DNA from 2 places in the Paenibacillus sp. UNC217MF genome. Region 1 is predicted to be linked to the other one. Evidence: riboswitches for the same ligand, from Rfam matches in the RefSeq annotation. Region 1 holds a riboswitch; the other holds the start of a gene.
The links. Region 1 has a riboswitch for glycine ahead of gcvH (glycine cleavage system protein GcvH). Riboswitches for the same ligand answer to the same signal wherever they lie in the genome.
Positions count from the first base shown of each region.

Region 2: linked by a shared signal. The riboswitch ahead of BP95_RS0103810 (alanine/glycine:cation symporter family protein) and the one ahead of gcvH (glycine cleavage system protein GcvH) in region 1 are both predicted to bind glycine.

Region 1 is NZ_JMLT01000008.1:218,463-234,132, reverse strand. It holds gene BP95_RS0104570 (PASTA domain-containing protein) at 214-1,815, shown strand; gene gcvPB (aminomethyl-transferring glycine dehydrogenase subunit GcvPB) at 1,950-3,407, opposite strand; gene gcvPA (aminomethyl-transferring glycine dehydrogenase subunit GcvPA) at 3,404-4,759, opposite strand; gene gcvT (glycine cleavage system aminomethyltransferase GcvT) at 4,756-5,883, opposite strand; glycine riboswitch at 5,985-6,108, opposite strand; glycine riboswitch at 6,112-6,206, opposite strand; glycine riboswitch at 6,370-6,478, shown strand; gene gcvH (glycine cleavage system protein GcvH) at 6,672-7,064, shown strand; gene murI (glutamate racemase) at 7,242-8,075, shown strand; gene BP95_RS0104530 (GNAT family N-acetyltransferase) at 8,035-8,628, shown strand; gene BP95_RS34465 (DUF5316 family protein) at 8,751-9,053, opposite strand; gene BP95_RS0104520 (VOC family protein) at 9,204-9,908, opposite strand; gene BP95_RS0104515 (MerR family transcriptional regulator) at 9,942-10,322, opposite strand; gene BP95_RS0104510 (MBL fold metallo-hydrolase) at 10,556-11,308, opposite strand; gene BP95_RS0104505 (aldo/keto reductase) at 11,573-12,544, opposite strand; gene pdxR (MocR-like pyridoxine biosynthesis transcription factor PdxR) at 12,765-14,216, shown strand; gene BP95_RS29525 (D-alanine--D-alanine ligase) at 14,220-15,155, shown strand; gene BP95_RS33485 (hypothetical protein) at 15,248-15,421, shown strand; gene BP95_RS34175 (DivIVA domain-containing protein) at 15,635-15,670, shown strand, end outside.
Region 2 is NZ_JMLT01000008.1:57,986-73,655, reverse strand. It holds gene BP95_RS0103815 (pyridoxal phosphate-dependent decarboxylase family protein) at 185-1,642, shown strand; glycine riboswitch at 1,838-1,944, shown strand; gene BP95_RS0103810 (alanine/glycine:cation symporter family protein) at 2,093-3,433, shown strand; gene BP95_RS0103805 (sigma-70 family RNA polymerase sigma factor) at 3,595-4,128, shown strand; gene BP95_RS0103800 (DUF4179 domain-containing protein) at 4,125-5,240, shown strand; gene BP95_RS0103795 (alpha/beta hydrolase) at 5,335-6,252, shown strand; gene BP95_RS0103790 (ClbS/DfsB family four-helix bundle protein) at 6,453-6,977, opposite strand; gene BP95_RS0103785 (hypothetical protein) at 7,260-7,847, shown strand; gene BP95_RS0103780 (hypothetical protein) at 7,853-8,299, shown strand; gene BP95_RS0103775 (MerR family transcriptional regulator) at 8,442-9,200, shown strand; gene BP95_RS32890 (hypothetical protein) at 9,203-9,355, shown strand; gene BP95_RS0103760 (serine hydrolase domain-containing protein) at 9,892-11,970, shown strand; gene BP95_RS0103755 (hypothetical protein) at 12,078-12,773, opposite strand; gene BP95_RS0103750 (ABC transporter ATP-binding protein) at 12,770-13,666, opposite strand; gene BP95_RS0103745 (GntR family transcriptional regulator) at 13,663-14,034, opposite strand; gene BP95_RS0103740 (DUF3995 domain-containing protein) at 14,264-14,698, opposite strand; gene BP95_RS0103735 (tetratricopeptide repeat protein) at 14,919-15,407, shown strand; gene BP95_RS0103730 (MFS transporter) at 15,634-15,670, opposite strand, start outside.

The sequences.
Region 1 (15,670 bases):
TAATGAAAATGATGGAAGAAAATAATCTGAAAAATTAGCGAAAATGAGCCAGATTAAGCTATGTAGGCGATAGTTTAAGGAATTGGCAAATAGCTGCACAATGTTTCGTTAATGCAAGTTTTGCAAAAAATCATAATTTGCTTCATAATGTCTTAGGAGAGCTCGACGTTCAGCGTTGGGCTTCCAAGCATGAATCGCGGAGGAGCAAGACATATGAGTGCTTACATTGGGGAACGTTATCAATTATGCAAGGTAATTTTGCATTTGGCAGATGGAGTTTTATATGAAGCCATAGATTTGTCACTTAAGAGAGATGTATTTATATATTTGGTAGAGAATAAGGGACTGGATAAGGCTGAGCAATGCAAGAAAGCGTTTGGTCAAATCTCGCATTTTTCAAATAATCGATTCTTCCATATGCTGAATGCAGGGACGTCCGGCAGTGATTTCTTCGTGGTGTTCACCTCCTATAACGGAATGCCGCTGGCGAAGTACATACAGCATCACGCGCTGAGTGCCAACAAGACGCTGTCCTTGTTATATGAAGTTGGTAAGGCGATTCAAGATGCGCTGGAATCGAATATTACGAACTTCTCCGTATCTGTCGACAACTTGTGGATTACGGAGGATCATCAAGTTCTTGTGATGAACTATTGGTCAGAGGCACCGACCGAGCGCTGCGGTACATTGGGACTGTGCTACTTGCTGTATCAGCTGAGCACACTGCATTTGAATGTGCCTCAATATTATGAAATGTATGAGTCGCGCTTGGCCGGTGCATTGAAGGAACTGTCTCCAGGTCAGAAGGAAGCGCTGTTGTCTCTCGTACAGAGTGTCTATTTAGGAGAAATCTCGCAGTTTTCCTTCATGCTGACGCTCCGCGAGATTATGGATTCGCCGAACATCCCTGTGAAGACAATTGGGGGCATTTATACGCCGCCCGTTCCGAAAGTGGATCCAGAGCTGCTCATCACTGCTGAGGAAGAGGCGGAGGAAGAAGAAGCCGCACCTTATGAAGCGGATAACGCGGAGAATGTGGGCCGCAAGAAAATGATACTCATTCTTGCATGTGCTGCCGTATTTATTTGCGTATTGGGCGGAGCAGTCATGTTGGCAAACTCCTTGTCGAAGGCAAATGATGCAGCGATATCTACTGATGCTCCAGAGTCTAACGATCAGGTTGCAACAGAGAATCCAGCAACAGAGCCGGGAACGGATTCAGATGCAAGCCAACAGGACTCTGGCTCTTCTACAAACGTAACAGAGCCGCCAGTGACAGATAACAATAATAATTCATCCAATGACAATTCCTCTCAAGAACGCGAGACGGAGAAGAAATCGGATGATGCGGATCGGAAGTCGACAGAGCGTGACCGTGACCGTGACCATAACCGGGATTCCAACTCGAACAATACGAGTGTAACTCCACCTACGACGCCAGAGAAGAAACCTGACGATCATACAACAGATTCTGGTACGACGAATAACGGTGCTCATGATGGTCAGACAGGGACAACGCCAGACACGACAACGCCACCAGACGGTCAGCAGCCTGATGGCCAGCAGCCAGATCCGAACACGAATACAACGACGGAACCGCCGAAGTCTGGTGAGATTGCTGTTCCTAACTTGGTGGGCTTGTCGAAGGAAGAAGCGGAGAAGCAGATTCTTGCAAGCGGCTTGAAATATGAGTATGTTCTCGAGAACTCGGATGAACAGGAAGCAGGGAAAGTATTTAAGCAAGAGGTTCCTGCTGGTGGAGCTGCGAAGAAGGGTGACAAGATTAAATTCTATGTTAGCCGAGCGAAGAAATAATTATAGCAATCTAAAGTTGTAATACTGAAGGACTGAAGGTAAGTTACATTTCGTCCAATAATGAAATGCCCCGAGTGCCGTAACCGAATTGTCGGTAGGCGCTCGGGGCATTTTGCATGTTGCTGCTTATTACATTAATTACAAGCACAGTTCAATACAGGCTTCCGTGCGGCCTGGGTTTCATCCAATCGCTTCACATCCGTATAATGCGGTGCATTCAGCAGCAGTTCAGGCTGTTCCTTCGCTTCCTGTGCGATCTGGATCATCACATCTATGAAGCGATCCAGCGTCTGCTTGCTCTCTGTTTCCGTAGGCTCGATCATCATACATTCCTCGACATTAAGCGGGAAGTAGATGGTTGGCGGATGGAAGCCGAAGTCAAGAAGGCGTTTGGCAACATCCAGCGTCCGCACGCCGTACTGCTTCAACCCTTTGCCTGACATCACAAACTCATGCTTGCATACGCCTGGATATGGAATATCGTAATAAGGCGCCAGACGGTGCATCATGTAGTTGGCATTCAGTACCGCGCATTCAGATACACGGCGCAGCCCTTCTGGACCGTAAGTGCGAATATATACATAGGCGCGCAAGAGGATACCGAAGTTACCGTTATAGGCCTTGACTCGTCCAATGGACAGCGGAGAGCCTTGATCGAATTCATATGAACCATCCTCATGCTTCATCACCGTAGGGGAAGGGAGGAATGGAATCAGCTTGCTCTTCACGCCAACAGGGCCAGCACCAGGGCCGCCGCCGCCATGAGGCGTACTCATCGTCTTGTGCAAATTCAAATGGACAACATCAAAGCCCATATCCCCTGGACGCGTAATACCCATAATGGCATTGGAGTTAGCGCCATCATAATAGAGCAATCCGCCAGCTTCATGAACAATGCTCGCGATCTCGACAATATGCTCTTCGAACAATCCGAGCGTGCTCGGGTTCGTGAGCATCAATGCTGCCGTATCAGATCCAACAGCGGCTCTGAGTGCTTCCAGATCAACGAATCCTTGTTCGTTAGACGGTATTGTAATCGTATCTAAGCCAGCTACAGTTGCACTAGCGGGGTTCGTACCATGAGAGGAATCAGGAACGATTACTTTCGTCCGCTGCTCGCCGCGGCTCTCATGGTAAGCCCGGATCATCATCAACCCCGTCCATTCTCCATGCGCGCCTGCCGCAGGCTGAAGCGTGACTTTATCCATACCAGTCAAGGCAGCTAGATCCTCTTGCAGCGTGTACAGCAGCTCTAGAGCCCCTTGCACCGTGCTTGTAGGTTGATAAGGATGGATTGCTGCGAGACCTGTCAGCCTTGCTGCATCCTCGTTAATTTTCGGATTATATTTCATCGTACAAGAGCCGAGTGGGTAGAAGCCATTGTCTACGCCGAAGTTGCGGCGTGATAAGGCGGTATAATGTCGAATCACATCAACCTCATACACTTCAGGCAGTTCGGCCTCTTGACTGCGCAGCATCGAAGTTGGGATAAGCTCTTGAATTTCGATTTCTGGAACATCACATTCTGGTAAGGAATAGGCAATCCGCCCAGGATGACTCAATTCAAATATTAGTGCTTGTTCCGGTTTCATACGCAGCTCACCTCCAGCAAGTCAATAAATTGTTCGATGTCTGATTTGGATTTTTTCTCCGTGACCGCAATGAGCATATGTCCTTCCAGTTCAGGATAGAAGCGGCCAAGATCCAAGCCGCCAATGTATCCGTTGTCCAGGAGCAGAGACTGCAATCGATCCATGTCAGTATCTTGCGGGAGACGAAGTACGAATTCATTGAAATAAGGCGCTTGGAACGCTAATCCAAGATTGGGCTTGTTATTGATATAAGCAGCTGCATAATGAGACTTCTGTATATTGAGCTTCGATACCTCTTGCATTCCCATCTTGCCCATGACGGACATATAGACGGAAGCAGCAAGAGCAAGAAGTGCTTGGTTTGAACAGATGTTGGATGTCGCCTTCTCGCGACGAATATGCTGTTCTCTCGCTTGGAGTGTAAGAACAAATCCACGCTTGCCATCCAGATCCTTGGTCAAGCCGACAATTCTGCCAGGGATGCGGCGCATATAGGGCTCTGCAACGGCAAAGAAACCGCATGTAGGACCGCCGTAAGATGCTGCAATGCCAAGCGGCTGGGCATCTCCAACACATACGTCGACACCTAGTTTGCCAGGACTCTCCAACATAGCAAGACTCAGTGGATTCGTACTCATGATGAGCAGGCCTTTATTTGCATGTGCAATCGGTTCAATGGCGCGCACATCTTCAATGCATCCGAAGAAGTTCGGGGACTGAATCAGTACGGCAGCAGTCTCGTCCGTTACAGCACGCTCCAGCTGAGCAAGGTCAGTCACGCCGTCTTGATATCCAATCTCGACCACTTCAACATTAAGTCCTCGAGCCATTGTGCGAACAATCTGTCTCGCTTCAGGATGGACAGTGCTTGAGATGACAAGCTGCTTGCGCTTCGTTGCGCCAACCGCCAGTGCTCCAGCTTCTGCAAGTGCAGTAGCGCCATCATACATGCTGGCATTGGCAACAGCCATACCAGTCAACTCGCATATATAGGATTGAAATTCAAAGATTGCTTGCAATTCCCCCTGACTGATTTCAGGTTGATAGGGCGTATAGGCGGTATAGAACTCTGATCTAGAGACTAGATGCTGAATGACTACAGGGATATGATGGTCGTATATTCCAGCACCAAGGAAGCTAGTATGGCTCTCACTGTTAGCATTGCGGGAGGCCAATTCCTTCATATGCTTCATCATGGCTGCTTCATCTAATGGTTCAGACATTGGCAGTACTCCATTGTAACGAATGGAGGCTGGGATATCGCGGAATAGCTCGTCAATGGAAGAGATGCCGATCTGCTGCAGCATGTCAGCCTGATCTTGTTCCGTTACTGGAATGTAACGATGCTTCATGATGGATTCGCTCCTTTGGCAGGGGTCGGGATTCGTTTATAAAATGGAGTCGAGACGACGCGGGCTTTCAACTGCTTGCCGCGAATTTCGACAAGAATTTCTGTATCCAATTCAGAGAATGCGGATTCAATCAAGGCCAGCCCTAGATTGCGTTTTAATGTCGGCGACTGTGTTCCTGTTGTAACTTCTCCGATCACGCGCCCATCTGCAAGCACTGGATAATGGGAGCGAGGAATGCCTTTGTCGATCATCTCGATGCCGACCAGCTTTCGTGCCGGTCCATCGGTCTTCTGCTTCGTTAATGCTACACGGCCGATGAAGTCGCCCTTATCCAGCTTGACGAATCGTGCTAGCCCTGCCTCAAGCGGCGAGATATCGGCTGTAATTTCTTGTCCATAGAGGGGCAGACGTGCCTCGAAGCGCAAGGTGTCTCTAGCACCAAGCCCTGCTGGGAGCAAGCCGAACGGTTCGCCCGCGCGAATCAGCTCATTCCATACGTGTGCTGCATCCTCTGCGGACAAGTAGAGTTCGAAGCCATCTTCACCGGTATAGCCTGAGCGAGACAGCAATGTTGATACGCCGCAGACTTGTGCATCCGATAGGAAATGGAATGGAGCGAGCGAATCAATAGGTGCCTCAGTTACCGCAGCAAGAATAGCTTGGGCATTCGGCCCTTGAAGGGCAAGCAATGCTGTGCGATTCGATACATTGGTCAAGGTAACGCCATGAATCAGGTGCTTCTGCAGCCATGCGTAGTCTTTATCGATGTTGGAGGCATTAACGACGAGCATGTAACGGTCGCTCTTCATCTGATAAATGAGAATATCATCGACAACTCCTCCGTCAGGGTAGCACATCAGCGTATATTGTGCTTTGCCATCCTCGAGCCGCGATACATCATTTGTTGTCATCTGTTGAAGAAATGTCAGGGAGGCAGGGCCGCTTACGATAAATTCACCCATATGGGAGACATCGAATAGACCTGCATGTGTACGAACTGCTTCATGCTCTCGCTGAATGCCGATAAATTGAACAGGGAGCTCCCAGCCGCCGAAGTCAATGCAGCGTGCACCCGGATAAGCAGAGTATTGATCAAATATTGGCGTTCTCTTCAATTGACTCATGAATTCACCTCGATACGCGTATTTGGACTAATCATCGGTATACGTACATAAAAAGGACAGCCGAAAGAAAAGTGGATGCATCGCATCCTCTCATTCTCTCGCTCTGTCCTTTGTACCTGAGAGTGTCGCCGATTGTCGCAAACAAATTGTTTGTTTCCGTGTCTACCATCGACTTTCCCCTTGGGTGACTGTATTCGTTTTCATGAATAGCAGTGCTCTCCAGAGGTGCGTCCGGTAAAAGTCCTTTTGCCTGAGAGATTCACCCATTCAGGCTTACTCCTTCGGCGCCGCTATGTCTCAGCAGTCTCTCCCTTTACCATCATTCGCCATTTTCAGCTGTCATCTCTACATTAGTTGAGATTTCCACACTTTGTCAATTGATATTTTCTTCACAACTGATTTCATAGCTTGTCATATTGACAATCATGCATATCTTGCAATAATCTAATGGTGTTATAATTACCCAGTTTAATCGTAATTCGCGAACGAGGAAGGTCGGGAGAGTTTGACAATTGCGATTGTCAACACCGAAGGAGCAAGTTGCCAGCCGCCGATTGGCAATGAATCTCTCAGGTTCCATAACCGCCATTCTGACGCAGCTCTGGAGAGTGCATTTTCTATGCCGCCAAAGGGGTAAGTTCAACCGCAGTTGTGGCTGTGGAGGAACGGGAACTCTCAGGTACCGAGGACAGAGAACAAGGCGACAAGGCCGCTTCCTGTCCATTTTTACGATCTCGATTGGATAGACGGCCTGATGAATGACATTATGAATGAAATGGGGCGTTGACATGAGCGAAGTGAAGAATGGATTGTTGTATAGTGAAGAGCATGAATGGGTAGTTGCCATAGAAGGCAATACGGTACGGGTTGGCATTACAGATCATGCACAATCCCAGCTGGGAGACATCGTATTCATCGAATTTCCGCCAGTAGGTACCAGCTTGTCCGCAGGGGACAGCATGGGATCAATTGAATCGGTGAAGACTGTATCTGAGTTGTACTGTCCGGTATCCGGAACAATTACGAAGGTCAATGATGGATTGGAAGCGTCGCCAGAGCTTGTGAACAGCAGCCCCTACGAAGATGGATGGATTGCAGAAGTTGAAGTAGAAGGCAGCGTTGAGGAAGCTGTGAAGCACTTGCTGAATGCAGAGCAGTACACGAAGCTGATAGATGAATAGTTGAAGGAACAATAGGTTGAGAATCTAAGAACCTGCTGTACCGGTATCATGCTGGTGCAGCAGGTTTTTTCATTTGTTATCTGACAAATTTCGATAGGATTCACCGCCGAAAAGGAGTACAATATAAGCATCGACAACTAGATGTTGCAATGTTAATAAGAATGCTAGGTGAATGGAATGACAATCGCTTTTTTTGATTCTGGAATCGGTGGAATAACCGTGTTGGCTGAGGCTATGAAGCAGATGCCGCATGAACAATATTTATTTTATGCAGATACGCTGCATGTTCCTTATGGGACGAAATCTCAATCCGAGGTAATGCGCCATGTACATTCAGCTGTGGAAGACATCATGCAGCACAATGTGAAGGCGCTTGTTATTGCGTGCAATACAGCGACAAGCATCGCAGCGTCAGAACTAAGACGGAAGTACGACATTCCGATCATCGGGATGGAACCAGCAGTCAAGCCTGCCGTGGAAATGAACCGCGACAATGGCAAACGTGTGCTTGTATTCGCGACAGCTTTAACCTTAAGTCAGAACAAATACCATACATTAGTCAGTCGAATTGACGAAGAACATATTGTGGATTCGATTCCCTTGCCGGAATTGGTAGAGTATTGCGAGCAGTTAAACTTTGATAAGGGAGTGATAGGAGACTACTTCGTGCATAAGCTTGCTGGATTGGATTTGAATCAGTATGGAACGATTGTGTTAGGATGTACGCATTATCCCTATTACAAGCACATATTGAGAGACATTATCCCTGCTCATATCCAGCTTATAGACGGCAGCCATGGCACCGTGCAGCGTCTAGCACAAGTAATGCAGGAAAACCAGCTTAAGCAGTCATCGGATACGTCAGTCCGCCCTTCAATTCAATTTATGTGTTCAAGTCATGAGCAGCAATACATAGACAAGTTACAGACTGCACTCTATACCTATCAGACCTTCGGGGGAATGGATACGAATGAACAATCAATTGTTCGAGCTGGCGGGGAGCAGTGCTAAGCTGATCCCGATGCTTCCTGAACATAAGGAAGATTTATATGAAGCAGCATCTCATCCTGATATTTGGCACTACTTGCCGCGCACCATCCGCAGTCTTACGGATGCAGAACGAGTGATTCATGATGCTGTTCTGAACCGCGAGAAGGGGACTGAGTATCCATTCGTTGTCATTGATCAGCTTACAGAGCGAATTATTGGCGCGACGAGAATAATGAATATGTCTGCCTTGCATCGATATGCCGAGATTGGCGGCACATGGTATCATCCTTCTGTATGGCGTACTCGCATCAATACAGAGTGCAAGTATTTGCTGCTGCAATATTGCTTTGAACAGCTGCATACGATTCGTGTTCAGCTGACGGCAGATGTGCGCAATGAGCGCTCGAATCGCGCCATTCAACGGCTAGGAGCCGTATACGAAGGGAAATTGCGCCGACATCGGGTGATGGAGGACGGGTATATTCGCGACTCGAATGTGTACAGCATAGTTGATGAGGAATGGCCACAGGTGAAGGAGAGGCTCGAGCAATATTTGCACCAGGTGTATGTGTAGTTATACCGCTATTCAATCGCTCAATTCGCAGTTATGTATCTATAATACAAAGAGAGGATGTGCCCACCAAGTAGATGGGGCTAACATCCTCTCTTCTTATATATGATGATTAAGCCGCTCGCTTATAGGACAAAAGTAAAGATAATGATGGATGTTATAATACTCGGCAGCCCAATTAAAAACATCGTACCGCTGAATTTAATATTTCTTCGATGGTCTTCTTCTGGAATATGGCCCATATTAAATTTAAGCTTCGTATCATCCCTGAATAGACCCGAGAAAAGGGAACCGACTACCCACAACCCTAAACCTAAATAGCAATTGATGTTGAATAAGGAGCGGAGATCTCCATTTTGCCAAATGTACACATACAATAATGAAAGTACAATGAAAACGAGCCCAATTGCAAGACGTCGTAAGATCATATCATACCTCCTCGAATTCCACTATTACCCATCATACACCAAATTCAACCTATGTGAAAGTTAGATCAAAATAAATTCGAATAAAATCAATCAAATAAACGAGTAATGAATTTATGATGGCGATCAAGGAGACTTATGAAGCCAGCATCCTTACGAAGTTACTTGTACACCCTGAGATGTACATAGAATACGGAATGTATCGTTATCCTTATTCAAGACAACGGCGTTAAACCCTGATGTTTCATTTGTATCGGTATGGTGAAGTGATAGCCAACCACGATCAAGCAAGAATATCCGATCCAGGCTGCCGGAATCTGTTGCAATGGATGCTTGCAGCTGGTAGGCGCTGGAATACACAGTTAGATCCTCTTCAATATTCGTTGTTTGAATTTCGACTCCAGTCAATGTATATGCACTAGGCCAGACACGCGATTGCTCGTACTCGATTAACCACGGCATGTGTGGTCCAATGTAGGCCGTCTGAAAAGAGATGCTGGTTCCGTCTTCTAATGGAGCGAATTGATGGTTAGATCCTATATAAGGTATTCCTAGACTTCTTGCAGGTTCAATAAATGAAGACAACCCCCCTGTTAGTTCTAATGCGACTCCGAAAATCCCTGCACGCTGAGAGGCAAATGCAGCGAATGCTGAGCCCAATGGCGTCTTCTGTGCTTCTTCTAAATCCTCTAAGGCGATGAGTTCAATAAATCCCTCTCTTAAATAGGCAACCTGCCCAATTGTTCCCGGGAACGGAATGACTTGCTTCGTAAATATAATGCCGGTAGTCTCTTGAATAAGATGGACGGCTTGAGACAAATTAGGTACTGCCAGTGTAACATGATCCAAAAACAGCATAGGAAATCCCTCGTTTCTTCTCAAATTACAATATTAATTGTCTGTTATATGTTGCTTCCAATGAGTAACTAGTTTTTCTAGTTGCAGCTCTGCTTCTCGTAATAATTGAATCTGTTCTCTTATCTCCTGAAGTCGTTCTTCATAAAATGCTGCAGCGCATTCAGCTTGATGATTGCTGTTATTGCTGTTACGCCCTGGCAACCCTTCACAGTTCTGAATCAGGCGCGCTATCTCATCAGTGCTAACTCCAAGCTTCAAGAATAACTGGATCAGCTGAACGCGCTGGACATCGATGTCTTCGTATATGCGATACCCATTCTCTGAACGAGCGGGGGACAGCAGATGCTTCTGCTCGTAATAACGCAGGGAACGAAGACTGACTCCTGTAAGCTTAGATAATTCACGAATATGCATTGTTGGTACCAACTCCTTCATAATGCGGCCACAAACATAGTGTAAAGGATGACATGATGTGAAGGTCAATACGTAATAATCAACATTTCTATGAGCGAGCAGGAAATGTAAGAGTAGGAACCAGTGAGGTGGTTATTTCATTATTAGATTTGAAAAGTGTATGGTGTGTTGATTTCAAAAGAAAAGAAGAGGGCAGCTAACCACAATAAGATGTTGGTTAGCTGCCCTCTTTATTATGGCTTCGTTATCGACGAATGTGATAGTTGCAGGATCTGATGGTGTATGTTCTGTTCGGACAGACCGCCATGATAACAGATGACGGTGTCAATCGGATATTTGGCCAGCTTGGAGAGAGAGTGAATTGCGCTGTTCATGTCCAGCGTCGCATGCGGGACGGGGCCTTGCAGCATTCCATCGACGCTTATCATCGCGTCGCCGGCTATCAAGATACGGCTGCGCTCCAAATAGATGCTGACATGCCCTGCTGTATGGCCAGGCGTGTGGATAATGTGGATTCCGCCACAGTAAGGAAGAACTTCATTATCCGTAATCAATCTGGTTACATTCGCTGATGGATGTATGTTACACATGGCCAAGACCTTAGGACGATGTTCTTCTGGCAGCAGCGGCAGAAGCTTCGCCATAGCTTCATGGCTTGTCTTAATGAGTGGAGATTTGCCTTCTATGTAGGGGGCGTCTTCGTGGTGTGCTATCACCTCGAGATGGCCATCCTTGGCTGATACCACATCAGGCAGACTCCCGATATGATCGAGGTCTTGATGGGTAAGCAGGACAGCATGCAATCGATCGAGCGGCACGCCTGCTTCTTGCATCGCATGCTGGATTCGAATCCAATCCCCTGGCATCCCAGTGTCGATTAGTATTGCATCCTCTTCATCCCATATTAGAGTAGGATGAATTGCTACTGGTCCTCCGATGCCTTCAGATTCCAACTCTAACATCATGACTCCTGGTGCAACGATCATAGTATATCCCTCCATCGTGAGTAAGGTTTGCCATTGCGTCTTAGCATAATATGTTTTATCACGGATGGTATTCAATATCAATAATTAAATAATATATCATAACAGATAAATAAATTATTGTCAATATGCACATCGAATCATTTTGTAAATTTGATCATCTTGAATTTACGATATTGAACGAAAAAATCGTATTCAACAGAAGAAAAGCGGCATCCGGATGGATGCCGCTTGTTTCAGTCATCTATATCGCTGTGTCAACGATGATTAAGGCAGCATACGGCCTCTCGTGCTGACATAGAGAGAATACCATTCTTCACGTGTCAATGTAATGGAATTTGCATCCTTGCAAGCGCGGATCCGCTCTGGATTAACAGTACCAATTACAGGCTGAATATGTGCCGGATGTCTCATTAGCCATGCAAGTACAATCGCTTCGCAAGTTGTGTTGTATTGGGAAGCTAGCTTCCGAACAAGCTTCGCGGTAGCTTGAACCGATTCGGGTTCATTGTCAAGATTTCGTCCAGAGTACAAGCCTTGCGCCAGCGGTCCCCAAGATTGAATTTGAATGCCATTCATGCGGCAGTATTCGAGTGTTCCATCTGGGAAGGTATCGTCAGCAGAAGCTGCTTGATTCACGTGCACGCCTGCATCCAGCCAGCCATAGCGGGCTAAGCTCATTTCCAACTGATTTGCAACGAACGGTTCATTGAAGCATGATTGCAGAAGTCGAATCTGACCAGCACTCATATTGGATACGCCGAAATATCGCACTTTGCCGGATTGCTTCAATTGGTTGAATGCTTCAGCGACTTCTTCCGGTTCCAACAGAGGATCAGGACGGTGCAACAGCAATATGTCCAAGTATTCAATACCGAGACGACTAAGAATGCCGTCGACACTCTCTAAGATGTGAGACTTGGAGAAATCATATCTTCCCGGAATATCACCATCAGCGAAACGAATGCCGCATTTGGATTGGATAATAATCTTCTCGCGTAATCCTGGTTGCGCTTTCAGCACGTCGCCAAATACTTGCTCCGCTTTGCCGCGGGAGTAAATATTCGCATGGTCGAACATGTTGATGCCAATCTCAAGCGCCGCTTCAATAGCAGCTTCCGCACGCTTCACATGTTCATTTGTATACGGCTCATTATCCCAGCTTCCGCCCATTCCCATGCAGCCAAGCACGATGCGGCTTGCCGGAATTCCACGTTCATTCAATGGTAACGTTGTCACAAGCAATCACTCCAATGTAGTAGTCAATATTAATAGTAATCGTGTTGCTTCCTAGAGCTCGTCCAAATCATATCTGGATGATGCATACTAGTTTACTACAGCAGAGTGCTAGATTCCACTATCACATCGACTAAGAACCGCATCGGTTGTAAAATAACCTGAATGTGGTTCTTCTCATTTGGAAGGGTTTGTGCCAAGATAAGAAAGGGGAGTTGAGCACATGTTCCAAGATTTTAAGCTGATCCCAGGGAGACCAGCTTATTTGCAAGTTAGAGATTATTTGCGACTGCTCATTAATCGCGGATGGCTTACAGCTGATCAGAAGCTTCCCTCGACAAGGGAGCTTGGCAATGTATGGGGTGTAAGCCGCAACACCGTTATTGCAGCTTATCAAGAACTTGCTGATGAAGGGCTCATCTATTCAATCCCTGGGCAGGGCAGCTATGCTTCACCTGCTGAACGAGCCGATACAATTATAGCAAATATGGACTGGAACAAGAGAATGAGCGAGAAGGCGCAAACTGCTGAGCGCATGGATGTGATGAAACACGGTGTACGCGGCGAGCGCGGAATGATCTCGTTTATGAGTATTGCGCCAGATGAATCATTATTTCCACTTCAATATGTTAAGCAGGCATTGGTAGACCGTATTGCAGCCGAAGGCGAGATTATGCTGAATTACGGATATGCTCAGGGATATCAGCCGCTAATTGAAGAGTTGAAGCAATATATGGAATCTAAGGGCATTGATATGAAGGGCAGGGATATGCTCATTACGAACGGCTTCACGGAAGGACTCGATATTGTCCTATCTGCTATGGATAAGCGTCATGGGCGTGTCATTTGTGAGAATCCTACCCATCATAGTGCCATTAAATTGTTCAAGATGCATGGCCTCGAGATCGAAGGCATTGCGATGGAGCACGATGGGATGAACATGGAACAGGTAACGAATGCCTTAGAGGAACGTTCCTATGATCTGGCATACTTAATCCCATCCTATCAGAATCCTACTGGAGTGGTGATGTCTCCTAGCAAGCGGATGACTGCAATCCGCTTATTTGCCAAGCACGGCATACCCGTAATCGAAGACGGCTTTAGTGAGGAACTGCGCTATTCAGGTGCGCATGTCGCACCACTTATTGCCTGCGCTGGCGGGGCTAATCATGTTATCTATATCGGGAGTTTCTCTAAAATTTTGTTTCCAGGAATGAGAATCGGCTGGATTATTGCAGATGAGCAGCTCATTTCATATCTCGTTAGTATGAAGAGGGCTCGAACGATCCATACCTCAACATTGGATCAAGCGGTACTCTATCAATACTTACACAATGGGCATTTTGAATCTTATTTGAAAAAAGCCAAATCCGTATATAAACGCAAGTACGAATGGGCTGTACAGTGTTGTGAACAACATATTCCACTCCGCAGATTATGGGGCGATGGTGGACTCCACTTATTTATTGAACTGGATCCTTCGGTTAATGTTGAGGATGTACTTATGAAGTGCCGTGAACAGGGCGTTCTATTTACACCTGGAAGCCGATTCTACACAGATGGAGGAGGCGCCAACACATTCCGCATTGGATTTTCACGCGTATCGGAGCCAGACATCGAGCGAGGGACTCGAATCATAGGGAACGTAATAAAGCAAATCATCCAGGGGGGATAACAGATGAAGGTTGGTATCATTATGGGGGGCGTGTCTACAGAACGGGATGTCTCGCTTATGACAGGTCAGGAAATGATGAAACACCTAACTGGCAAATATGAAGCGGTACCTATTGTATTGAACAGCAAAGCAGAGCTGATTGACAAGGTTGCAGGGATTGATATCGCTCTCCTCGCCTTGCATGGGGCGTTCGGTGAAGACGGTACCATTCAAGGAACACTTGATACGCTCGGGATTCCGTATACCGGGGGCGGGATATTATCAAGCAGTTTATGTATGAATAAGCTGCTGACGAAGAAGCTAGTGAAGTTTGAAGGCTTCGCAACAGCGGATTGGCTTATGCTGCGATCGAATTCCGCCTATGATATCGATCGGATTGAGGCAGACCTAGGTTATCCGCTCGTCATTAAGCCAAACGCAGGCGGATCCAGCATCGGTGTACAGTTGGTGCACAATCGTGATGCGCTTGTCGCGGCCTTAGAGGAAGCGTTCCAATATGATTCGGAAGTGCTGATTGAGCAATATATTCAAGGCGAAGAGATCACATGCTCCATATTAGATGGAGCAATGCTGCCGATTCTATCGATTAAGCCGAAGGGGGAATTTTTCGATTATACCTCCAAGTACGAAGATGGTGGTGCGGACGAGGTAGTTATCGAGCTGCCGGAGCAAGTGATGCAGCAGGTTAGCCGGACTGCTCTTGGCGTATATGAAGCTGCGCAATGCAGTGTATACGCTCGTATTGATATGATTTTACATCAAGGAACTCCGTACGTGATTGAAGTCAATACGCTTCCTGGGTTGACGAAAAACAGCTTATTGCCTAAAAGTGCACAAGCAGCGGGGATATCGTACGGTGAGCTGCTTCATCGTATTATCGAAATCTCACTGCAAGAACGGACTTATATAAACGGGAATGCTGCTGTAGTGAATTCCTAATCCACTACAAACAATGTGATGGATAGGTATGGAAATGCATGTTCATGCACATAATAACCTTCGATCCTAGGTTAGGGAAAGGAGGGGCAGCAATGAACAACAAGCAATCTCATGATGATCAAGTTGCTACAAAAGCAGAGGTTCAATCCACGAAGCTGAATAAGCTTCCTGTTCCTGAGCAGGCCAATAATGTGGAGTTTAGTGCAGAAGCTTTCGAACAAGCGGGAGCGAACCGTTCCGCAGCTAAGGACAACGATACCGTGTAATCGTGTAGGCACCTTGCCTCAGTCTTATCATACAAGACTGGGGCATTTTCCGATTTGACGCGGGCAAAGAAGGATTTTGTTTGCCATTTACTTACAGGTTACAAGGAAACACTTGAAATGTTCGGTTAGTGCTGATAGTGTGTTCTTTAGATAAAATCGATCGCAACTTGGAATAGGAAGGCGATCCGGTTGGCATGGAACGGAGGAACAGAGATGGAAGAGAATAAGAACGATCAATATGATCATCAG
Region 2 (15,670 bases), 160 kb from region 1:
TGCGCTCATATTCAAAATACGATGTAAATGGTAGGACGGTATGTATAATAGGGGGATAAATGGCCTGACCTCATAGCGGGCTAATAAACTGTACCTGTTCAATTATCGTCTTGGTCGGTAAGCTATTATTCAATTGGAACATCTTTCTTGAATTGAACAGTGGAAGGGAGTTGCTGGAATCCGTATGCTTAGACAGAATCCGATCTTGGATCTATCAACTGAGGAACAGCACATGCTAGGCTCATATACGTTAGAGAAGATCTGTCAGTATCTATCATACACCGACGAGGTAGTAGTTACTCCAGAATTAATCCCGTTAGAAATCGTACAGTATGCGGAGCAAATTGACTTTGCTGCTCCTGTCAAGCCTCAAACTGCGGTTCAGCATGTTATAGAAGGACTGCGTCGATATCAAGTGCACACAGCACATCCAGGATATTATGGCTTATACAATCCACGCCCGAACTTTATGGGAATTATGGCAGACACGATAACAGCGGCGTTTAACCCCCAGCTTGCTGCATGGAGTCATGCACCGTTTGCCGTAGAAATTGAGAATTACGTACTGCGTGAACTCGCCGTTCAATTTGGTTACCCGCGTGATGTTGCTGATGGAACTTTCACGACTGGGGGAGCGGAAGCTAATTTGACTGCAGTCTTAACGGCTCTATCTTATCATTTTCCAAAGTATGCAACAGACGGATTAGCAGCTCTGGAGAAGCCACCCATTCTGTATGCTTCTGAAGAGAGTCATCATTCATTGGTGAAAGCGGCTCGTTCCTGCGGGCTTGGAACGAATTCAATTCGCTCCATTCGTACGAACGATTCCTTGCAAATGGATATAGACGCGTTATCAGAACAAATACGTACAGACCGCGCGCAAGGTTTAGCCCCATTTCTTATTATTGCTACAGCGGGAACGACGGGAGCCGGTGCAATTGATCCGTTAATGGACATCGCAGCAATAGCGGAGCATGAACAGATGTGGCTTCATGTGGATGCTGCTTATGGCGGTGCAATCGTATTGGATTCCGAGCTGTCCTCCCATATAGATGGTATCCAGCAAGCAGATTCAATCGCGTTTGATGCACATAAGTGGCTGTCCGTTCCGATGGGGGCGGGCATGTACTTCACACGGCATTCACGTATATTGAATGAAACCTTCCGTATAACGGCAGATTATATGCCGAAGGAGGGTGAGGAGTTGCCCACGATTGATCCATATACGCATTCCATTCAATGGTCACGGAGATTTATAGGATTGAAGCTGTATTTATCCCTGGCTACAGCGGGTTGGGAAGGATATCGGGCTGTCTTGCGACATCAAGTTGAAATGGGCAAGCTATTCCGAGAAGAATTAATGCGATCTGGCTGGACAGTTGCCAATGATACCGTGCTGCCTGTCATTTGCTTTCTTGATCAAAAAGCATGGACACGAAACGACCAGGACTTCGCTCTATTTGTGAATCAACACGTATTGAGCACAGGGAAAGTGTGGCTATCCGTATTTACCATTCATGGTGTACCAACGCTGCGTGCATGCTTTACCAATTACGATACGAATGTGCAGAATGTGAGTGAACTCATTCATTTATTAAATGAGGCCAGATCCCTATATTACAGTCAACGAGCACATGTGTGATAGATGGTATGGGATAAATTACAATGCAGTGGATCATTGCACAATGATAGTGTGTCTACTATAATGTTACCTACAACTTTATAACTGGATGAAGTTTGCGGGAGATAGACGAATCGTCTAGCCGAAGGGGTAAGCTCTCAGGCGCTTAGGCATATCGAACCTTGAGCTCGAATACGTATAAGCAGGACCGTAAATGGACAGGACTCTGGAGAGACTCCATGATTGGGGCACCGAAGGGGCAAGACGAATTTGATTCTCGTGGATTCGTTAAAACTCTCAGGTAAAAGGACAGGGATGCAGAAGCGTAGAAAAATCGTAAGTCATTGGTATGATGATCTTATTTAGGTATGTCACTTACGTCAGGTTATTTATTCTGCACACATGTCCCCAGGGTCAAATCATTCGATTTGACTCTTTTTATTATTCACAAAGAGGGGAACTGATTTGACAATGATGGAACAATGGTTAGACAAATTGAACAACATGGTATGGGGAGCACCGCTTCTTATTTTATTAGTAGGAACGGGAATTTTATTAACGATCCGCTTGGGAGGGCTGCAGTTGTTCCGCCTGCCGCTCGCCTTGAAGTTAATATTCAAGTCGAAGAATGAGGGAGAAGGGGATGTATCCAGCTTCGGTGCATTGGCTACTGCGTTGGCGGCGACAATTGGAACTGGTAATATCGTGGGGGTTGCTACTGCAATTAAGGTGGGTGGACCCGGTGCATTGTTCTGGATGTGGGTTGCTGCATTCTTCGGAATGGCTACCAAATATGCGGAGGGATTGCTTGCTGTCAAGTATCGCAACATTGATGACAATGGACAAGTGCTAGGTGGCCCAATGTATTATATTGAGAAGGGGCTTGGCATGAAATTCAAGCCGCTTGCTGTATTCTTCGCGATTAGCGGGGTGTTGGTTGCCTTACTTGGAATAGGTACATTTCCGCAAATTAATGCGATCGTCACATCTACAGAAGCAAGCCTTGGAGTGCCTGCAGTAGTCACTGCGGCAATCGTCACTATCGTGACCGCACTTGTTACAATTGGCGGGATTCAGAGTATATCGCATGTGACGACGACAATTGTTCCTGTCATGGCTATTATCTATTTTATCGCGAGTTTTGTGGTGCTTATTGCATTTGCGGATCAGATACCGCACGCACTGTCGTTGATTTTCCATGGCGCGTTCAATGTAACAGCAGCAGGAGGCGGCTTCTTGGGAGCAACGGTTATGATGGCGATCCGCAACGGGATTGCAAGAGGTGTATTCTCCAATGAATCAGGTCTCGGAAGCGCACCGATTGCAGCCGCGGCTGCGAAGGTGAAATGGCCGGCTGAGCAAGGACTCATATCAATGACTGGAACATTCATCGATACGATCATCGTCTGCTCGCTTACAGGATTAACATTGATTGTAACGGGTGTATGGAATGGCCCAATGGAAGGAGCGGCCATGACACAGGCAGCATTTGATGCTGCGCTGCCATACGGTTCCCTCATTCTTATGTTTTGCTTGATTTTATTTGCATTCACGACGATTCTTGGCTGGAACTATTACGGCGAACGGTGCATGGTTTATTTGTTCGGTGTCAAATCGATTCTGCCGTACCGCCTTGTGTTCATTGCGATCATTGGCTTTGGGGCATTTATCAAGCTGGATATGATATGGAAGCTTGCTGATATTGTAAATGGATTAATGGCGCTGCCGAACTTAGTTGCACTGCTCGGTTTGTCTGGAGTCGTCGTGTCTGAGACGCGTCTATATTGGAAGCATAGGGAATCCGAAAAATAAATAGAAGCAGGAAGCGATTCCTGTTCTTAAGTAAACTGCCAAATGCATGAAAGTGAACATTTGGCAGTTTTTTTGCGTTTAATGAAACCTTTTGCCTATCTTGTGCATCTAATTGACAGTTTGATTCGCGTGTATGGGGTAAAGAAGGGAGTAGAAACGGCTTGCATAGCGATATAGAGACAGAAGTGAGATTGGCTAAGGAAGGTAACAAAGAAGCGTTTATTCGACTCATCAAGCAGCATGAAGCCCAAATGTTCAACATGGCCAGGTCGATCGTCAGAAGGGATGAGGATTGTGCAGATGCGATGCAGGAGACTGTGCTCAAGGCTTATCGCGCACTGACCAACCTAAATCATCATGCCTATTTTAAGACTTGGCTCTTTCGGATATTGATCAATGAATGCAATATGATATTGCGGAAGCAGGCTCGCATCATCATGCTGGCTGAACTCCCAGAAGTTGGTGTTGCCACGGCTGAATACAGTGATCATCTTGATTTGCGTCAGGCGATCTATCGGCTTGAGGAAGTATCTCGCAATATTGTTATTTTGTTTTATTTTCAGGATTTGCCAATGCATCAGATCGCCGAGATGATGGATATGTCCGTGGGCGCGGTGAAGACACGGCTGCATCGGGCACGTCACACGCTCGCAGAATGGCTGGATGATACTGAAGAAAGGAAGATGAACGGATGAAAGACATACAACTGCCTATCGATCAGCGACTGGAACAGCTTAGGGAACCATATATTAGCGAGCTGCCAGAATCCGTTCGCAACCGAATGGATCGGACATACCAGATCATCGACGAGATGCTTCCTGGACGGAAGAGAAGAAGTCGGAAGAACCGCTGGCTGCGCAGAGTGTTGATTTCAACAGCGGGTGTAGCGAGCCTCGGGATTGTCATGATCTTCTCGGGTCTTGCCTCTCCAGCGATCGCACAGACGTTGAAGCAGATTCCGTTCATGAATAGCGTATTCAAACTGGTGGGGGATCTTGGCTTGCAAACCGCTGGAGAGAAGGGGATGGTCACCTCAGTCAATCAGCGCGTATCCCATAAGGGAGTAACGCTCTCGATTTCTGAAATGATGTATGATGGCAGCAGGCTATCTCTAGTGCTCAGCAGAGAAGATTCGAAAGCGGAGAAGGATTCTTTTTTTCAGTTATGGAACAAGCAGCGCATGCTTAGCAAGCGAGCCAATAATATCGATTTTTATATGGGAGACAAGCAGATAAATACCGGGATGGGGCTGCAGCCGGGTGGGGAGCATGCTCCGCAATCGATAATCGTTACCGCTTTAGATTCTGCTGATCTTGAGCTTCCAGACTCGTTCGAAATGAAGATGGTCGTGTATTTGGCTGATGTGGATGAGAATTACGAGTTCCTCTTCCCGATCAAGAAGGATACGGAGCGAACGATTATCCTGAAGACATCAGAGACCAAATCACATGATTCGATAAATATGTCGATCGATCGAGTAGAAATTACCCCCATCACAACCCGCTTGCTCGTCGGTGTCCACGGGGCAAGCGGAGAAGAAGATTATCGTAAAATGCTGGATGCAATACCGGATAGCTATAAAGTTGATGGGTTCCTCAATCTGGAGTTCGATATCGAGGATGAGCAGGGAAATGAACAGAATGCAATTGCTGGGAATGGTTCAGGAGAAGGAAAAGGAATGGTGTTCTCAACCTCTTACGAGCCGTTCAAGGTGAAGCCTAGCTTAATCGTCATTAAGCCGTTTGTTAGAAAAGGCCCGGATAAGAATTATATTCCACAACTGGAGTTCAAGCTGCCCGTTCGATGAAAGGATTGCATTCCTCGATCATTCACGTGTAACATGAATATTGGTGGAATTATGCCATTACATCATGTATTTCAATCGGAGGAGAGTTCACATCATGGAGCGCTTGAATGATTTGGAACCAGGCATTCGAAGCATCGTTAAGGAATTTATTGAATCAGGACGTCCTTCTGCGAGACAGCAGAGCTATCAGGAGCGCCGTCAAGGTTATGTTCAATCGGTTGTGTTGGCAGGAGAAGCGGAGCCTATATGGGAAATCACTGATCATACGATCGATTCCATCCCTTTACGCATTTACCGACCGTCGTATGCGTCTAATCTTCCTGTTATGATCTATTATCATGGCGGATGCTTTATAAGCGGGGATTTCACAACGCATGACCGCCAGTTAAGAGCATTAGCTAACAAGGGGAACTCGATTGTGGTAGCGGTTGATTACCGCTTGGCACCAGAACATGCCTATCCAGCTGCTCATGATGATGCCTATAAGACCGCACAAATTGTGCGTGAACATGCCGTATCTTGGGGAGGAAATCCGAATGATATTACACTGGCAGGTGATAGTGCGGGCGGACATATTGCGCTAGTAACGTCCTTGCGGCTCAAGGCACAGAAGGAATGGATGCCAACAAGACAAATCTTGATTTATCCGATGTTGGACGCTAGTGGTTCAAGCGAGAGTTATCAACGGTACGGAGATGATTACGTGATCACTCGCGACGCACTGCTCAGCGGTTTTGAAGCTTATTTCGGAGACATTCCGGCAAAACATCCAGAGGCAAGTCCTATTCAGCGCAGCGACTTGGAAGGATTGCCATACACACATATTCTTCTTGCCGAATTCGATCCTCTTGCAGACGAGGGAGAAATGTTGTATCGGCGGCTGCTTGATGCAGGAGTTGGTGCAGAGTGCAGGAAGTACTTCGGTGTCAATCACGGATTTTTCCAACTCGCGGGCATAAGCGGCGCTGCACGGACGGCCATTCAGGACGTTGCCTCTATTATGACGAGGTAACAATAGATACAATCATTTGCTTGAACTAGATATAGAAGAGTTGAAATAGATTACAGATAGATATAGATATAGATATAGATATAGATATAAAAGAAGAGATAAAAAGGTGAATAGATAAATTCCTAGTTGAATCAGCGGCAGACGGTTCATATCCGGTTACGAGCGTACTGATCTGTCGCTGTACAACTAGGATAATAGAGTTAAGACATACTCAGAAAACCTTTTTTCCATTTTCTGATTTTCGTACGGAATGATGTAAATGGAGCAACCGAATTAATATGTATCCATCGAGCCATCGGCCAATTCTGCTTGTCCCCTGTCCAATTGCGAACCCCTTGTATGAACAACGCCTCATCGTTATAGCTATCAATCCACTTCACCCACAGCTGTACGGCATCCTTAAGTTGATTCCTCAATTCAGTTAACGAGTAAGATGAATAATGCTCGTAGAAAGATTGATATAATGCACCGAGTTGATTCCACTTATACTCTGGAGAAGGCATATGTACGATTTCGCCTTCCTGTTCCTGCTTGTCCCACCCCATAACGAGATGCAGCCAGCCTAATTGATAGGCGATGATCTCGGCTGGAGTTCGATCTACCCCAGTGATCCGCACATCCCTTGCACTGTCCTCGATATCGTTGAATTCTTCATCAAACCGCCTGTAGGTATATTGGATTGCATCAATTAAGGCAGCCTTATTGTTGTAATAATATGCTGTCATCGTGTTATCCCTCCTATTCAGTTCCTGTATATAGTATGACATTGGTAACCTGACAACTGGTTGTCAACAATAATTGAACTTTGGAAATTTTGATTTCGCTGCAGAGTTGGAAAAGTCCTTTTGCAATCGGTGATATTCATAGGCTTTAATGGGATTGTTCCAAGATCCATGTCTGTCTATTGAGCTTGTTTTGAAAGGTCTGATAGAGTAATGATAGCAATAATGGCAATAAAAGGATTTTGGTCTATATCATAGTACATTACAGGAAGGTGCTTGCTAGGGATGAATAAGATGTTTGCCACGCTAAGTGCAGTCATCGTATTAGCATGTTCATTACTAATATACCATTTTGTCATGGATGATTCGCATGTTGAACGTACTAATTCTCACAGTCAATTATCGCTTATCGATGCACTGCATGTTGGAATGGTAGCGGCAAAAAAGTGGAATCCCGAAGCTGTCCTACTCTATGTGACAAGCGTGGATGACGGGTTAGGGAAGACAAGTGGACAAGAAGGTACAAGGAGTCGATGGAATTTACAAGTGGGTGCCCCGGCGAACAAGCGCGCTGTTATTGCGATTCGGGATGGAAAAGTGGATAAGGTCATACCTGGAATAGGTAATTACAATTCCGAATGGATGGTATCTACCGACAAGGTCAAGATTGACAGTAATGTGGCAGTGCTCAAAAGCATACGGTCAAGACATTTGCTGCCTGGAGATGGATGGGCTAACGGCTATCACTTTATTCTTCAGGCAGGAGAAGGATTGACTACAATTACGGTGATTGGCCGAGATGATCAAGATCAACTGCAGCAGATCGAGTTCGATGCTGTAACGGGGAGGATATTGTCTGGACAAGGGGAGTGATTAAGATGAGAAAGTGGTTTGCAGCCATAATCATGTCAGCAGCACTTCTAGTTACCGGAGTATCTACAGCGAAGGCGGATATCACGTATATGAATGAAGATTTTACTGCTTATACAGGGGCAGCAGGAGACAATAACCCGGTGTTTGCTGGTGGAAAAGCTGCCTACATCGGTGGTGTTGCTGTGCATCCGACAATCTGGGGGGCGGGAAACTGGAACAAGCCTGTTTTTCCGTTTGGTACAATGATTGTATTAAATAATAATGAGAGCATATCGATTCCAGGCGGTTACGTGATAAACACGTTTGTTGTGGAAGATACAGGGGATCTCAAGAATACAGCTAAACTCTCATATCGTTGGATTGATGTCTATTTCGGGAAATATAGCACTGCCAATCATCAAGCGGCTATTAACTTTGGCAAAAAGAAGCTCAGTTATACGGTAATATCATAATAACTATTGGAATAGGGTACTACTGGAATCAGCATTTCTCCATATCTAAGGTGAGATGCTGATTCTTTCTGTTTTCAAGCCTTGCCTATGACGTTACGTCATAGTGTACATTGAAGGTAATATGACGAGAGGAGATGTTCTATTGAATGAACACATGTATACCGTTAAAGCTTTTGCAACACTAACTGGTGTTACAGAACGCACGCTTCATTTTTATGATCGGAAAGGGTTGATGGCTCCTTCTAGTTACAATGAACATGGACATCGTCTGTACAGTAAGGATGACATTTCAACCATGCAGAAAATTATTACTCTCAAATATTTGGGGTTTTCTTTACAGGAAATCGCGGATTACCTTGCGAACCATGATTCACCTCAAATGCGCGATACACTGCAAAAGCAGAAAGCTATGCTCGCGAAAAAAAGAGAAGAGCTTGATTATGTAATCAATACGATTACGCGGGTGGAGCAGATCATGCAAGATGAAGATTTAGACAGTGACCTGTTACTAGCGATCATCCACTCGATCCAGCGTGAAAAGGAACAAGAAGAGTGGCTATCAGACCGATTGTCACAATCAGTTATCGAACATGCGCTTCTAAAGCATCTTTCCCCACAGGAACGACTAAAATTCGAGAGGGAAATGCTCGCTATTGTGAATCAATTGCAGCATTATTGCAAATTAGGAGTATCGCCATCCGAAGTAGTGGTTCAGCGCACCATCGAGCACATGATTACGACTATGAATGAACACATTGCACCACATTATCAGGAGAAAATAGCGGAGTTAGATCTCGATGATCATTCGCAGCTTTACGTGTCCATATTCTCCAAGGAAGTAGAGGATTACATCAAAGAGGCCGTAAATCGATTTGAGGAAAATCAGTTAAGGAGGAGCTGAAGATGTCAAGCATCGTATCAGATGTACGTCATCTGATCTATTATTCGATTATGATTTGGATGAAGAAACCAGGTAAGGAGCGGGGAGAGGCTTCTCCTATCATCAACATTCTCAGTTCAAAACTATGGCCATCTTTTTATCCATTTTACTTATAATCGAAGGTGTATTGTTTCATTTTCTCGTACAAATGTGGAGTGAACTTGCTGCATGGATCCTTTCAGCTATTAATATCTATGGACTGTTCTATCTGATGGCACTATATAAATCTGCGAAATACTTGCCACATCTAGTTGTGGACAATCGAATCTTTATTCGTTGTGGTTATCAAAACAGGATTGAAGTGCCCCTGAACAATGTTGTCGTCATACAGAAGGCCAAAGAAATCAGCATGGGGGAGAAAATTCCGAAAGATATGCATTATGCTGTCATTATCTGTGATTCCCCACAATACGAAATTGTTCTAAAAGAACCAATCGAGACAAAAGGGTTGTTCGGGAGGACGATCCCGAAACGTTCCGTGGTATTCAGGTGTGATAACCCGGAAGCTTTGCTGCTGAAGCTAAATCAAGGGATCCAACATGCTAATGGGGGGTGATTCGTCGAGATAAATCAGATGTTACTGGAAATAAACTGAACTTTCTTAGCGTTCAAACGTACTATCCAATAAGTACATAATTGGGGAGGCATAAGAATGAAGAAAAGCTTGTCTTTGGTATTGGCAATAAGTATGGTTGTTGCAATGCTTGTTCCGACGAGCGCAATGGCCGCAGCTTCAAATGGGGGCTTGAATTACTCCGCTACTAAAAAAGTTGCTACTGAAAAAGCTTCACTGTTGACGGACACTTTCGGTACGACAAGTGTTCAATATGCACTCATTGATCATGGTAACATCGTAGTATCTGGGCAAGCCGGTAAGAATGATGCTCAAGGAAAAGTACCACTGTCGAAAAACACGATGTATGGAATCGGATCAACCAGCAAGGTATTTACCACGGTAGCCGTTATGAAACTGGTTGAAGAAGGAAAGGTAGATCTAGATACTCCTGTTGTGCAATACATCCCTGAATTCACAATGAAGGATGAGCGGTACAAGAAGATTACACCGCGGATGCTGTTGAATCACTCTTCGGGGCTCCGGGGATCAACGTTAGGAAATAGCTTCTTGCTTGGGGACAATGACACGATTAACCATGATACGATGCTGGAGCAATTGAAGAAGCAGACGCTGAAGGCTGATCCAGGTGCATTCTCTGTTTATTGCAATGATGGATTTACATTGGCTGAGATTCTGGTAGAACGGGTGAGTGGAATGGGCTTTACTAAATTCCTTCATCAATATATTACTGAACCAGCAGCTATGTCTCATACGAAAACACCGTTGGACAATGCAGATAAAACAAAGTTTGCAGGCACGTATCACCCTGCATATGAAGGGCAGCTCCCTACGGAAAACGGCAATGTCATCGGTGCGGGGGGAATATACTCGACGGCTGAGGATTTAGTTCGTTTCGCGCAAATCTTTACAGGGGAGAATGACAAAATCTTGTCATCTACATCTGTTAAAGCAATGCGTCAAGAGGAATATAAGCGCGGATTCTGGCCAGAAGGAGAAGTCGACACGGTTGTGAACTATGGACTTGGATGGGACAGTGTAAAGCTCTATCCATTCAATAGATACGGTATCCAAGCTGAGAATAAGGGCGGCGACACGATCATGTATCATGCTTCGCTCGTTGTACTTCCAGAGCACAATATGGCAGCGGCCGTCTTGTCTTCAGGTGGATCCAGCTCGACGAATGCGATGTTGGCGAACGAGATGGTGTTGCAGGCATTGAAAGAGAAAGGTACGATTAAGGAGTTACAACCTGCTAAGTCATTCGGCAAGCCGAAGAAAGCGGCAATGCCTGCTGATGTTGCCAAGTATGCAGGTTACTATGCGTCAACCAATGTTGTCATGAAAGTGGCCATTGCCAAGAATGGCGAACTGTCTATCACTTATAATCAAGCGCCTGATATGCCCGCAGCGAAATATGTGTATACAGCAGACGGCACATTTATGAATGAAGAAGGAACGACGAAGATACGGTTCGATGCGAAAGACAATGGACGTACTTATTTATGGCAAAGTATGTACCTAGATGTACCAGGACTTTCTCAACTTGCTCTGACTCAGTATACTGGCGAGAAGCTTGAGAAAAATGATATCTCCAAAGAAGTTGAATCCGCATGGACGAAGCGCATAGGCAAAAAGTATTTTCCAGTGAATGAAAAATATAGTTCCCTCACTTATTTGCTTATGGATGGGGGTAAAATCAATAAACACGCCGATCTGCCTGGTTACGTGGACGATAAGACCATTACAGGCCCGGATTCGGCAAGTAATCAGGTGCAAATCCCAGCAATGGGCGGAAGGGATACAATGGAATATCAGTTCTTCACAAAGGACGGAGTGGAGTACTTAGATAGTTCAGGGTATATTATGGTATCAGAGGATACAATTAAACCATTGTATCAAGGTTCGAAATCTACAGTAACGATTCAAGAGGATGGTTATGCAAAATGGTTTAAGCTTCCTAAAGCTGTTGCTGGGAAGAAGCTGACCGTTACGACAATGCCTAAGCAATCTTCATTTGCAGTGTACAATGAGCAGGGGCATGTCGTACATTTCTCCTTATCATCAACAGGGAAACAAGGAATTGAATTGCCAAGCGGTGGTACCATTGTATTTGCTGGTGGAGCGGGAGCTAAGTTCGAAGTCTCGATTAAATAAGCAGAAGCAAGAGCAATTATTTCTTAATATGAAATCATGAGTCACTAGGTAATGATATAGCTGATAAGCCGCTGGATATATATCCGGCGGCTTTGTTTGTAGATATGCTAAGCAATTGTTGTCCTGCGGATCATGATGAAGGTAAGTAAAGAATGGATAACCGCCAAGGCGAAAAAGTAAGAAGCAAGCTGCGCAGCTGAATGGCTGCCGAACCACGAGAATATGTTGCCCCACCAGCTGTAGTACGTGCAGAGATAACTGAAGATGGAGGAGATGGCAAGGGTGACTGGAAATAAGATAAACATTCCCGTGCGGCCAAAACGACGGAAAAACATAGCGAACATGAATCCTAAAGTAGACAAATGAGCAGCTGTTGCGAAGTAAACCCACCATTGTTCGAGCAAACTCCCATCCGTAATATAAGGCAGGGTAAAGAAATGAAAATTTGCATCTAGCATTTGGGTAATACTTCGTTCACCAATAGACAATAATATCACAATTGTGGCTACAGTTACGCTGGCTATCAGGAACATTAATATAGTCCCGAAATAATAGTCTTTTCTGCGGATGCTTATTCCAAAAGCGAATGAAAAGTTCTGGGTCACGGCTACAATGCCGAGAATCAGTAAATAGATAAAAATGGAGACCACACCGCCGCTGTAGTAGCCTTGTTCCGGTTGAAGCAAGTAACCGATCAACACGTTGATCAGAAAACTAGGAAGCAGTACAAAGCACCACGGAGCGAAAAACCACATGATGTGATCCTTGCTGTACATTTTCATAACGGTTGTTACTCGATTCATCGCGTCTCCACCGCCTTGCGATCAGATTTTCTTTTTGTGAGGTGAACAATAAGCTGCTGCAGGGATACTGTTGAGAGATCAAGGCCTAACGATGCGGCTTGTTCTCGGATATGAGAAGTTAGATTGCCCAGCACGGTTGCAGACAATAGTCCGCCTAATGGCTGCCGATTGATGATGGTATGGCCTGAGATGAATGACTCGACCATTTCTCGCTGACCAACGACAGAGTAAGCACGGCCACGCAAAGCATCGCTTTCCTCATTCAAAATGATCCTTCCTCCATCGATCACAATTACATGCTCTAAAAATTGACTGACTTCATCGATTAAATGTGTGGACAATACGATCGTTCGCGGATGTTCCGCATAATCTTCAATCAAGCGGTCGTAGAACAAGTTGCGAGCTACTGCATCAAGTCCAAGATAGGGTTCATCGAAAATGGTCAGCGGAGCTCGACTTGCCAATCCAATAACAATGCCAACGGAAGAAAGCATACCGCGTGACAGCTTCTTGATACGTCTTGTTAAAGGAAGATTGAAATCATTCAGCAGTTTGCTCGCCAACTCCTGATTCCAATTCGGGAAAATGGAGGGGCAGAGCTCAATGACGTCAATTACTCGAAAGCTGTCCGGATACTTCTGGCTTTCCTTAATGAAGCAAATCTTGCTCAGAACGCGATTATTCTCATAAGGCGCTTCTCCGAAGACAAGAAGTTCACCGCTTGTTGGAAACAACTGCGCCGTCAGCATATGCATTATCGTTGTTTTTCCTGCGCCATTGCGCCCAAGCAGGCCATAAATTTTGTTAGCTTCGAGTGTAAAGCTAACATCGTGTACGACAGTAACATCACCGAATGACTTGGTTAATCCCTGAACTTCAGCAATGGTTCTCAATTCGTTCGATCTCCTCTCTGAATCATGTCTGTTAATTGTTCCTTAGAAATGCCAAGCTTCTCTGCTTCGCGAATCATGGATACCACATACTGTTCGTAAAATAGTTCTTTTCGCTTTTCCATAAGTTTCGCTCGCGCTCCTGTCGATACAAACATACCTATCCCACGCTTTTTGTACAAAATGTTCTCATCAACCAGCACATTGACGCCCTTAGCCGCAGTAGCGGGATTGATCTGAAAAAAGGAAGCAAATTGATTCGTTGAAGGGACTTGCGATTCTTCAGGCAATCGACCTTCGATGATGTCATCCTCAATCCGTTCGGCAATTTGCACAAAAATGGGGCGGCTGTCGTCCATTGTGACTGTCATATCTACACCACCAAATTGGTTAATTACTCATGTAACTAACTATATAACCGATGGTTTTTTCTGTCAACCCACAATTACCCAATTTTCTAATGTGGTTCGATGCTGCAATCCAGTTTGTTAAATGGGCATAAGGGTTGTTGCAACGCTGAAGGAAATACAAAGACTCGCTCCCGGAAGGGGAAGCGAGTCTTTTATTCGCAGTGTGCTGTATGCAGAAGGAATCATGGTTTTATTGCTGCGTTCCACCAAAGAAAATAGATAGTAGAAATGCAAACGATAAGAAAGTACATAGAGGCACATACAGCCAGGTATCCATTTTTGCAAATTTCGTTTTGCTGATTCGCTTGAACAACCCGACATAATTGAAGTCGCCTATGACTCGCAAGGCGAATACGACAGCGCATATCCATGCGCCTGCTTGCAGGAGAACAGCATTGAAATGAAATGAAATGTAGGATGCACGCATAAGTAAAATGACGGCTGCAAGGGCGAGAAGACCAGCAATGACCAGGGTCAGTCCGGGTCGTGGAGAGAATGTGCGCTTGCCATTTCGTTCAGGGATTACAGCTGATGTGCCCCATGTACCGCGGCATGCCCAATATACATGGAGCAGGCTGATGAGAAATAGGATGCAGGCCGCAACAAGACTGATTACTGGTACCATCAACGATTCCTCCTTTTTTACTGAATGTAGGTTTGAGCGATGATATTTGCTGAAAGGCAATGTTGATTGACAAAGAGGACGGTAAGAGCATTTTAGATTGATAACAAAAGTTCTTACGTGATAAGATGGTTGCGATTATTTCTGGTAGATGAAGAAATGATTGCTAATTTCATTATAGATCCATTTATCAATTGGTCAATAAAGGAGAAGAACGGTAGAAATGGAAAGCACATATGAAGAAGCAGTTCAATTGAGGGCTCAAGGGCAAGCCGGGCAGGCGATAACAATCTTTGCACAATTGCTGGAGAAGGACCCGAATAATGCCGAGCTGCTGTATCAAATGGCATGCGCACACGATAACTTAGGATTAGAGAAGCAGGCGGTGCCCTATTATGTAGCAGCTCTTCGCAATCAATTAGATGAATCTCATCGACCTGGAGCTTTATTAGGCCTAGGAAGCACCTATCGGACACTGGGCCAATACGAAAGTGCGAAGGAGATATTGGCGCAGGGTGTGAGTGAATTCCCGAATCATAGTGAGCTTAAGGTGTTCTATGCAATGGCACTGTACAATGTTGGTGAGCATGCAGAAGCGATGAAATTGCTGCTGACAGAGTTAGCAGATACGACGAAAGATGCAGGAATCGCTAGTTTCGAGAAAGCAATTCGTTTCTACGCAGATAAGCTGGATCACATATGGGATGAGTAGACAAAATGAGTTTTCATTTATGTCTAGAATGGCATACCTGAAGAAGCAGGATTTAGTCATGCTTTAAAACGTTCACGAAGAAGCAGACTTGTGGTATGTTGTGCAGATACCCGAAGAAACATGATTCTGTCATGTCTCTTCGGGAAATACGTTTGTGGACTTTTTTCGAGTACAGATTTCGTTTTCTACGTTTACTCTGATCGTATCCTTTCTTCAATTCCTCTTATCAGCAATCATATGTTTTGTTGCTCGGCACATTCATT